3 regions of the Arthrobacter sp. sptzw42 genome follow, and region 1 is predicted to be linked to each of the others. Evidence: riboswitches for the same ligand, from Rfam matches in the RefSeq annotation. Region 1 holds a riboswitch; each other region holds the start of a gene.
What was found. Region 1 has a riboswitch for cyclic di-AMP ahead of AC5RT4_RS14420 (M23 family metallopeptidase). Riboswitches for the same ligand answer to the same signal wherever they lie in the genome.
Positions count from the first base shown of each region.

Region 2: it holds a riboswitch for cyclic di-AMP, as region 1 does, so the genes downstream of both, AC5RT4_RS12340 (aggregation-promoting factor C-terminal-like domain-containing protein) here and AC5RT4_RS14420 (M23 family metallopeptidase) in region 1, are expected to answer to the same signal.
Region 3: it holds a riboswitch for cyclic di-AMP, as region 1 does, so the genes downstream of both, AC5RT4_RS03570 (LysM peptidoglycan-binding domain-containing protein) here and AC5RT4_RS14420 (M23 family metallopeptidase) in region 1, are expected to answer to the same signal.

Region 1 covers NZ_JBNHEX010000012.1:56,572-59,835, reverse strand. The annotation lists gene serC (phosphoserine transaminase) at 1-251, opposite strand, end outside; gene AC5RT4_RS14425 (iron-dependent transcriptional repressor DtxR) at 530-1,225, shown strand; cyclic di-AMP (ydaO/yuaA leader) riboswitch at 1,370-1,581, shown strand; gene AC5RT4_RS14420 (M23 family metallopeptidase) at 1,591-2,412, shown strand; cyclic di-AMP (ydaO/yuaA leader) riboswitch at 2,541-2,721, shown strand; gene AC5RT4_RS14415 (C40 family peptidase) at 2,792-3,264, shown strand, end outside.
Region 2 covers NZ_JBNHEX010000009.1:41,790-45,053, forward strand. The annotation lists gene AC5RT4_RS12335 (winged helix-turn-helix domain-containing protein) at 1-658, opposite strand, end outside; cyclic di-AMP (ydaO/yuaA leader) riboswitch at 1,454-1,614, shown strand; gene AC5RT4_RS12340 (aggregation-promoting factor C-terminal-like domain-containing protein) at 1,620-2,348, shown strand; gene AC5RT4_RS12345 (YdeI/OmpD-associated family protein) at 2,428-2,871, shown strand; gene AC5RT4_RS12350 (glyoxalase superfamily protein) at 2,932-3,264, opposite strand, start outside.
Region 3 covers NZ_JBNHEX010000002.1:320,761-324,024, forward strand. The annotation lists gene AC5RT4_RS03560 (DNA alkylation repair protein) at 1-529, opposite strand, end outside; gene AC5RT4_RS03565 (TraR/DksA family transcriptional regulator) at 526-882, opposite strand; cyclic di-AMP (ydaO/yuaA leader) riboswitch at 1,265-1,436, shown strand; gene AC5RT4_RS03570 (LysM peptidoglycan-binding domain-containing protein) at 1,440-2,291, shown strand; gene AC5RT4_RS03575 (protein adenylyltransferase SelO) at 2,393-3,264, opposite strand, start outside.

The DNA of each region.
Region 1 (3,264 bases):
AACGCCGTGGAGCCGCCGACGCCGAGTACAACTTCGTACCCTTGCGGGGCCCGAAAGAACCGGCCGAGGCCCTCGCGGACGGAGCCAACGAGGTTCTTGACCGGGGCCTGCCGGTGGGACGTACCCAGGATGTTTTTCGAGGCCGCGGACAGGGCATCAATCTGCTCCGGTCTGACCTTGGATGGCCCTGCGCCGAACCGTCCGTCCCGGGGCAGGAGGTCGGCGGGAATAGTGATGCTGGGTTCGCTCACAGGTGCTCCAATTTCGGCGTGGACACGGCTTTGGTCCGGACGGGTGCTGGTGGCCGGCAGCCGGTGACAGCTCCAACCAGGGCCTCCCTCATTCTGCCCTGTGGGACTGTTGGGGCGGGAACCGGAACCGTCATAGTCCAGTCAATGAGACGGTCACACAGCCCGCCGCAACTAATCGGACAAAGTCAAAATAGGCTAAGCTTTTCCACGGACTACGTCGCAGTTGAAGGCGATACGGTGGGACAACGCAAGGTACTGCGCTCGAGGAGCTGAGCTGGATGACGGATCTGATTGATACTACGGAGATGTACCTTCGGACCATTCTGGAGCTCGAGGAAGAGAACATCGTTGCCCTGCGTGCGCGTATCGCCGAACGGCTTCGCCACTCCGGGCCCACCGTTTCCCAGACCATTGGACGGATGGAGCGGGACGGCCTCGTAGTGGTCTCCGGCGACCGCCACCTGGAGCTCACTGAAACCGGCCGTAAGCGCGCCACCGAAGTCATGCGCAAGCACCGCCTGGCTGAGCGGCTCCTCGCCGACGTGATCGGACTGGACTGGGCCTACGTCCATGACGAGGCCTGCCGATGGGAGCACGTGATGAGCGAGCGGGTGGAACGGCGCATCTACGAGATGCTCGACCACCCCACCAAGTCTCCGTACGGAAATCCCATCCCCGGGCTGGCCGCGCTGGGCGGCATGCCTTCCCTTGGTTTTGGCGACGGGGCTGTCAGCCTTCTGGAGGCGATGAAGTCCTACGGTTCTGCCTCTGTTGTCACCATCAGCCGGCTTGCTGAACCCATCCAGGTGGAGCCTGAGCTGCTCTCGCAGCTTGACGAGGGCGGCATCCGGCCTGGCGCTGCTGTGTCGCTGGAACGGGTGGGTGACTACATCTCCGTCCGGGTCCCGGGAATCGAAGGGGCGCTCGAGCTGCCGCCGGAGGTGGCGGCCCACGTGTTCGTGGCCCTCGCCTGAGAATCCTCGTTGGGTGTCCTACCCCATGTGAAGTGGCTTACGCAAAGATAACGGAATTGTTACTTTGCCCCTTTTGCCTCTATAGTTGAACTGAAGTTGATATTAAAGCGTTACCTGATCCGGAGCCGAGCTCTGCCAGCGGATCAGGAGCACGAGTCGTAACTGGCAGAGGCGGGGGAACCACAAGCGGCAGCCGGGGGACTGCCTTGGGGTTAAGTCCGTCAGCAGCAAGCCTCTTCCAGTGAAGGATTCCTCCGGGATATCTCTGTGCCGAAGCTTGCTTACGGCGGACCGGGTCTTTGCACTCTCTGACCCGAATCCGACAGCTAACTTCGCAGGCTTTCCAGAGAGGACCCTTCTTGACCATGCACAATTCCAGGGGACGCCGCCGCGCGCCGGTCCCTGCTTCGACACCGCGCGTTGTCGAAGTCATCACCTCGGAACGCCCCCGCGATCCGCACCGTGATGCTCGCCGGCGTCGGGGTCCCTTCCGTCAGGTCACCGAATTCGCTGCAGCCAGCGGCATCGGCCAAAAGGCCGGCGTGGCACTTGCCGCCACCGGACTGGTACTCACCGTGACCGTACCGGCCACCAGTCCCGTCATGGCCACCGATACCTTGGGATCCTCTGCCGTTGCCGCGTCAGCTGTTGCCCCGCAGCCCCAGATCACCGCAGAAGCCGGGGCCGCGATTGACTTCAGCCGTTCCGCTGTAGTCACCCAGGCGGACCCGGACGGAAAGCTGAAGCAGCTGCTCAGCGCCCAGTCTGCCGGCGCCGTAACCCGCGCTGCTTCCACGGGAAGCCTCGGTGCCCCACTCGCTGCCTTGACCACTGCTTCGCCGTTCGGCTACCGCGTCAGCCCGATCACGGGAGGCTCCGGCGACTTCCACCGCGGGCAGGACTATGTGGCCCAGTGCGGCACATCCGTCCTGGCTGCGGCCACGGGAACTGTTACCTTCGCCGGCTGGCACGAGTACGGTGGCGGCAACCGCGTTGTAGTGGACCACGGCAACGGCCTGGAAACCACGTACAACCACCTCTCCTCCTTCAGCGTGAAGGAGGGGCAGACAGTTTCCCGCGGAGACGTTGTAGCCCTCAGCGGGACCACAGGTGCCTCCACCGGCTGCCACCTGCACTTTGAGGTCCAGGTCAACGGTGAGGTCGTCGACCCCACCAGCTGGCTCTAGTCAAGTGACCGCTTGCTATCAAATCATCTTGACCTGCCGTGACCTGAATGTGACATTCACGCAAAACTGCTGTACCGTCTAACTCGCGTCAACTTTTCCGAAGTTGACGCTCTTGTGCGGATTGCCTAACTCTGCCACCGCTCAAGGTCCGTTCGCATTTCATCGTCTGGCAGGGGCGGGGGAACCAATTGTGGCCTTTAGTTTCGAAGGCCTTGGGGTTAAGTCGCAAAAGCTTCCCAGGAAGCCGCGCGGCCGGGTGACTCCCATCCGAATCCGACAGCTCACCTCGCAGGCATTGGGAGAGGCTACCTTCGTGTCTTCACGCCATAATTCGGCGCGCCACCGCGCGCAACCGGTTCGTACCAACGCCCTGGACTCCATGTCCAAGGCTGTTAGTGCCAATGCCGGGACAGTAGGTCGCCAGGCTGCAGTCATCGCTGCTGCATCCGGCCTCATCCTGACCATGGGCCTGCCAGCCAATGCAGCAGATACCACTGCTGGTATCTCCGCTTCCACCGAGTCCGGATCCGCGCAGCCCGCCCTTGCCGTCACCGCGGCACCCACGGCTACCGTTTCCTTCGAACGGCCGGTTGTGACCACCATCGCCGCTCCTGTTGTGGAGCCTGTGACAGTCCAGTCAACCTCCGATGACGAGGACGCCCCCGCCGCATCGACTGCAGCGACCGCGTCAACTGCCCCCACTGCGGCGACTGCCACCACAGCAGCAGCAAAGAAGATCGCCGAGCCCGTCGCATCCGCGGCCAGCTCGGGCATCGCGGCCATCGCTTACACCGGCATCGGCAGCCCGTACGTCTGGGGCGGCACCACCCCCAATGGCTGGGACTGCTCCGG
Region 2 (3,264 bases), on a different contig from region 1:
GGGTTCCGTTTTCCACAAGGTAGTTGAGGAGCTCAAACTCCTTGAACGTCAGGTTCAGGGATTCACCATCAAGGTGTACTTCGCGGCGGGCCAGGTCGATGAGGACGCCTGAGGGGCGCGGTTCCTGGGGCTGCTGGGGCCGCGGGGTTTCCGTGCGCTGCCGGGTGTTAACCGTGGGGTCACCGAACGTGGAGCGGACGACGTCGAGCGCTGACCCGGGGGCGCCGGCCGGGGCTACGGCAACAGCGGCGTAGCTTTCGGCTCCGGTTACCAGGGACTGGGCGTAGGCGCGGATTTCCTGGGCAAGCTTGGCGATGGAGGTGCCCGCGGCGGCCGCAGTTTCCTCATCAATTCCCATGTACAGAACGAATCCGCGGGCAACGTTCTCATTGGCTACCGGGCGGACCGGGGCGGGGCCGGCCACTACGGGAGTGGGAGCCGTCACCGGCGCGGAGTCAGCCGGCGGAACGGCGCGGAGTTGGCCATAGGAGTTGGGATTGAAGCCCTGGGGGCCATAGCCCGCGCCGGGAAAGCTGCTTCCCGAAGTTGCGGGAGCGAGCGACGTGCGCGGTCCGAAACCGGGGCGGAGGCCGGAAGGCTGGCCACCTTTGGCGGCGTTACGGACAGAAATGTGGACGTATCCGGATGCAACTGACATGGATTGCTTACCTCAATGTGAATGGCCGTCATCGCGGCTCGAATGCTGGGTTCCCCGCATGGACTGCGGGGAGGGACGCCCGACGCTGGGCTGGGGGCGTATGCCTACTAACTTCGAGGGGTGGGAAGATCAGGCGTACATTCGACAACAGCGCATGTCGGCAGCAGCGGATGTGCTGGGCCAATGTTCTGCGGCTGCAGGTGCTGTTGAGTTCTTGTTCACAATGGAAGTGTGCAGCGTAACAATGCTAACTTGCAAGTAACAATGGACCGCTTCGTCCGGATAGTGAGACAAAAGCGCTTAACGTGTCGCAGATCACGATTCTGGCTGATGGTCAGATTGCTGATCATTATCCCGTTTGACGCTCCTCCTGAAGGTGCCAGCGCAACTTAATTCGGCGAACAGCGCGCACAAGTTCGCTTTCTTCATGCGTCTTCAAATTGCCGGAATCGCCTTCCTTTCGTCGCTCACTGTCCAGTAGCGGCCACCAGTAGCCCGGGAAATCGGCCGAAGCACGTGACGAATTTGGGCGGCCTGGCCCGCTTTCACCTCAAGCGGCGGCAGCGCAGCCTGCCATCCCTGACTCCTCAACCGACACCGCGGCTCGGGGTAACAGGGGCATAACGCACGAAGTCAGCTCAATAGCGAAAACGCCATTTCTCCGGTTGCTGCTTCGACAAGGCGACGCGCCGTCGTCGTGATCTCTGTTACCAAGTTGTGACTTACGGTCTGGTTCCTGTACCGTCGATAGGGTGCGGTTCGGGCGTTCGGGCCGCATATCCGGATGACGCCAAGCTCTGCCACTTCCCGGATTCCTCTTGAACATAGGCAGAGGCGGGGGACCCACCGTCCCGGGCACTGATTGCCCTTGGGGTTAAGCCAGCACGTGAACTTTCCGTAAGGCCGGATGCCCTCATCCGAACCCGACAGCTAACTCCGCAGGTGTGAGAGGCGATTCATCATGTTCAAATTCCTGGCACAGCCACGTCCGAAAATTGAGTCTGCACCGCAGGCCGGGCCTGAAACTGGCAAAATCCCTTCGTTCGGCAAGCGCGCGGCAGTGATTGCCGCGTCATGCGCACTCCTTATTGGAGTTGGAGCTGCAGGACAAGCTACCGAAACCAGCATCCGCGCAGCTGCCACCGAAACACAGGCGGTTGAGGCGCAGTCCAACCTCAGCATCGAAAAGAGCGAGATCACGGCGAATCCCGCGCCGGAGTCGGCAGCCCCGGCCCTGCCGGAAATCAACGTTGTACCGCAGGCGGCCGAGCCTGCACCGGCACCCGAACCTGCACCGGCACCGGCTCCCGAGCCGGCACCGGCACCCGCTCCCGAGCCCGCACCGGCGGCCGCCCCCGAGCCTGCCCCCGTCGTCGCGGTCAATGATCCCGCCGGCGCCCAGGCCTATGCGGCCGGCCAGCTTGGCAACTACGGCTGGGCTCCTGACCAGATGCAGTGCCTGGTTACTCTGTGGATCAAGGAATCGGACTGGACCACCACGGCCACCAACCCGAGCAGCGGCGCCTACGGCATTGTCCAGTCCCTGCCGGCCGAAAAGATGGCCAGCGCAGGCGCGGACTACCTCACCAACTACCGCACACAGATCAACTGGGGCCTGAACTACATTCAGGAGCGCTACCAGTCCCCGTGCGGCGCGTTGAACTTCCACTTGTCCAACAACTGGTACTAAACGCCCGGGATATCAAGAACCTGTCAGCCGTGCGGCCCGCACCTTCTGAAGGTGCGGGCCGCGCGGCATACTGTCATTCATGAGGTTTACCACCACGATCCAGGGCAGCGGAAACAAGACCGGCATCGAGGTTCCCGGGGATGTTGTTTCGGAGCTCGGGGCCGGCAAGCGGGCGCCTGTGGTGGTCACCATCAACGGCAAGAGCTACCGCAGCAGCATTGCCGTGATGGGCGGGCAAATCCTGGTCTCACTGAGTGCGGCCAACAGGGAGTTTGTTGGCGTTGCCGCAGGAGACACTGTGGAGGTGGACCTGGAACTCGACACCCAGCCCCGGGAAGTGGAGATGCCCGAGGACCTTGCGTCCGCACTGGCTGCCGAGCCCGCCGCCCAGGAGTTCTATGCCACCCTGAACTACAGTGCCCAGCGCCGGTACGTTGATCCGTTGGGTGAAGCCAAGACCCCCGAAACCCGGCAGCGACGCATCGCCAAGGCAGTGGCGGACCTCAAAGCCGGCAAAAAATAACGTCCGCCGCTTTTGTGTCCTCTGCCATTTCCTGCCCGCGTGCCTGCGCCCCCGTGAAGGTTAGGCGTCGCGGCCGGGGATGTACTGCACCGCCCACCTGTTGCCGTCCGGGTCGGCGAAGTACACAAAGTGGCCCCAGTCCTGCACGTCCACGTCGCTGACGTCCACTCCGTTGCCCTTCAGGTGTTGGTGGGCGGATTGCATGTCGTTCACCACGAGCTGGAGGTTGGAGCCGGTGCCCGGAGGGGCGTCCGTGAGCCCGTTACCAATGCAGATTGAGCACGCAGAGCCCGGCGGTGTCAGCTGGACAAAGCGGATGGAGTCAGTTGGCCGTTCGTCGAAGTCGGCATTGAACCCCACCTTGTTAACGTAGAAATCCTTCGCGCGGTCTAC
Region 3 (3,264 bases), on a different contig from region 1:
CGGGTTCTGAATGCTGTTCAAGATAGTCCGCTGCGCGGCGCAACTGGCTGTCCGGGTCCGTCAGCCAGCGGGCGAGGACGACATTGGCACGTTGCCGCCCGCGTCCGTCAAGCCGTGCCAAAAACGGCGCCACAACATCGGCCAGCAGGGGGCCGGCCAGTTCTTGGGTCGCGGCAGTCCGCAGGAAGCCCTCAACCCGGGTCAGGTCCGTGTGGCGCAGGAGTGACACTTTGGACTGCAGCAGGACGACGGCGGCGAAGCGGCGTTCATAAACGGCCCTTGAGCCGGGCCGTGGCTGGCCCCACAGGGCGGACGCGAGCTGCATAACGCCGTCGTGATCAAAATCCTTGAACTTGCGCAGGGCGTCGCGGACCGTTCCCCGGACAGCGCCCACTGAAGAACCGTAGGAGGCCAGCTGACCGCCCAGCCGGGCCTCGACGTCGTCCGCCCGGTACCAGGCGCCCTCATTCTGCAGGGTGCGGTCAATAAATGCGGCGGCAGCCGCCACCTGCTCCCTGCCGCTGGTCATCGGCGGCCTGGCGCGGCGTGCCGGATGCAGAACGGCGTCCACGGCCTTGCCTCCAGCCTGCCCTCGGCAATGGCTTCACCGCAGACGGCGCAGGTGCCGTAGGTGCCGGCGGCGATCCTGGCCAGGGCTGCGTCCACCTGGTGGAGCCCGGCACTGCTCTGCTGCAGCAGGGCCGAAGCCTGGGACAGCTCGAAGGCGATGGTGGCGCCTTCGGGGTCATGCTCGTCATCCACATTCGAGTCCTGCCGGGCCGAGTTTGCCGAGGCGATGTCCTCGCGGAGGGCCGGGAGGAGAGCAACTTTGCGCTCCCGCTCCTCCTCCAGCAGGATCCGGAACCTTTCGTAGTCAGGCATGGCAAAAGCCTACGCGCGGTCAGTGCCTGTTCCCCGTCACCGGAGCGGTTCCAGGCCGTGCCTGCCACGCTGGGCCCCGGTTGCCTGGCCGAATTCCGGAGCCTTCCTTCCAGCCCGATATGCTCCTGCCGCGGAATCCCAGGGCGGCCTGTTTCACGCCGAGGTTATAGGTCTGTGACAAAGAACACGAGCCACATCTCCGGCGCGCCTATCTCGCAAGGTCAGGCTGGGGTGCTGCAACCATCCAGTCGTTTGCGGAATGCGGTAGAAGCACCTCGTATGTTACCCAAACGTGACAATGGGGCCCCGCGCGGGTTAGGGTCTTCAGGTGTCCCTCCCAGACGGGACATTCCCCTCAGTATGCCGAGCCCTGCCACTGACCCGGGAACCAACGCTCTTCAGCTGGCAGGGACGGGGGAACCAAGTTTCCGCGGCCTCATATGAGGCCTTGGGGTTAAGTCGATAGCACCTCCGCTTTTTCCGGATGTGCTCCCGGCCGGGTATCTCCAACCCGAACCCGACAGCTCACCCCGCAGGCATGGGAGAGGCGATCAACCGTGTCAAAAAATTCCATCACCGCCCGTCACCGCGCGACTCCGGCCCGCTCAATCGCGCTCCAGGGCTTGGCTGTGTCAGCCAAGTCCCTTGGCCGCCCGGCGCTCGCCGTTGCAGCAGCATCCGGCATTGCCTTCGGTGTCGGCGCCCCGGCACACGCAGGCGTAACCGGTCCGGACACCACCGAGACCACTAACACCCAGGCTTACGCAGCACCGGCTGCTGCAGTGGCCGCCCCGGCAGCAGCCGCAGCCAACGTCCACACTGTTGTTTCCGGCGATACCCTCGGTGCCATCGCGGCAGCCCACGGCGTAGCCCTGAACGACGTCCTGGCCGCCAACGGCCTGGCGATCACCGCCATCATCTACCCCGGCGACCAGATCCAGATCCCCGGTGCCGGCTCCGTTGCAGTTGCTCCGGCCGCCGCCCCGGCTCCCGCCAAGGCTGCCGCTCCTGCCAACACCGGCATGAACCTGTCCTACGCCTCCACGGCTGCCGTACCTGCTCCGGCTGCACCTGCCCCGGCAGCTCCCGCAGCCACCGGCACGGGCACCGGCGCAGCCATCCTGGCCAACGCCTACGGCCAGTTGGGCGTCCAGCAGGACTGCACCGCCATGGTGGAGAAGGCACTCCGCGCAGTTGGCAAGAGCGTTGGCGACCTCGCTCCCGGCCAGTTCTACCAGTACGGCACCACCGTTGCCACCCCGGCTCCCGGTGACCTGGTTATCACCGCAGGCCACGTTGGCGTCTTCGCCGGCAACGGCCAGGTTGTCAGCGGCGGCGTGGACGGCTTCAAGACCGAGGTCCACTCCATCAGCTGGCTCGGCGGCGCTTCCTTCGTCCGCGTAGCATAGTCACACCACCCGAACAGGGGCGGCAGACGGGATTAATCCCGGCTGCCGCCCCTGTTTTGCTTCATCGGGTCTCCCCTGGTTCCGGCACCATGTGGGGATTTTCAGGTCCCGCAGAAGGTCTGGTAGCTGCCGAAGTCCTCCGGCGCTCCTTCGGCATAGCGTTCCAGCCCGGGCCTCTCATTGAACGGGGCACTGACCACGTCCAGGAGCCGGGTAAAGGGATCAAGGTCTCCCCCCGTTGCTGCGGCGAGCGCTTCCTCCACCAAATGGTTGCGCGGGATGTAGGCGGGATTGACCGTGTCCATCAGGTCCCCGTCCGGTTGCAGGGCGCGCCACCGCCCGGCCCAGGCGTCGAAGGCCGCCAGGTCAAGAACCATTCCGCGGGCGGGGCGGTCGTTGCCCCTGGCCGCGTGCGAGAGGTTGCGGAAAAAGGACGTGTAGTCGATCGGTCCGTCCTTCAGCAGGGCCACCAGCCCGTCCACCAGCTCCGAGGCCTCTTCGGCCTCCGCGCTTCCGGCCGGGGCTTCCGCCAGGCCGAGTTTGGTTTTCATGCCGGCGAACCAGGCGTCACTGTATTGCCGGCGGAACTTGCCAAGTACTTCCACCGCCGGGGCAACGGCCTGTTCCTGGTCTTCATGGAAGAGTGGCAGCATGGCCTCGGCCAGGCGGGCCAGATTCCATTCCGCGATAACCGGCTGGTTGGCGTAGGCGTAACGCCCGCCCACATCGATGGAGCTGTACACCGCGGCCGGGTTGAAGGCGTCCATGAAAGCGCAGGGCCCATAATCGATGGTTTCCCCGGAGATGGTCATGTTGTCCGTGTTCATCACGCCGTGGACGAATCCCACCAGCATCCACTGGGCCACCAGTTCCGCCTGGGTGGACACCACTGCTTCGAAGAGCGCCAGGTACGGGTTTTCGGCGTTTGCGGCCTGGGGGTGGTGCCGGCTGATCGCATGGTCCGCCAGGCGGC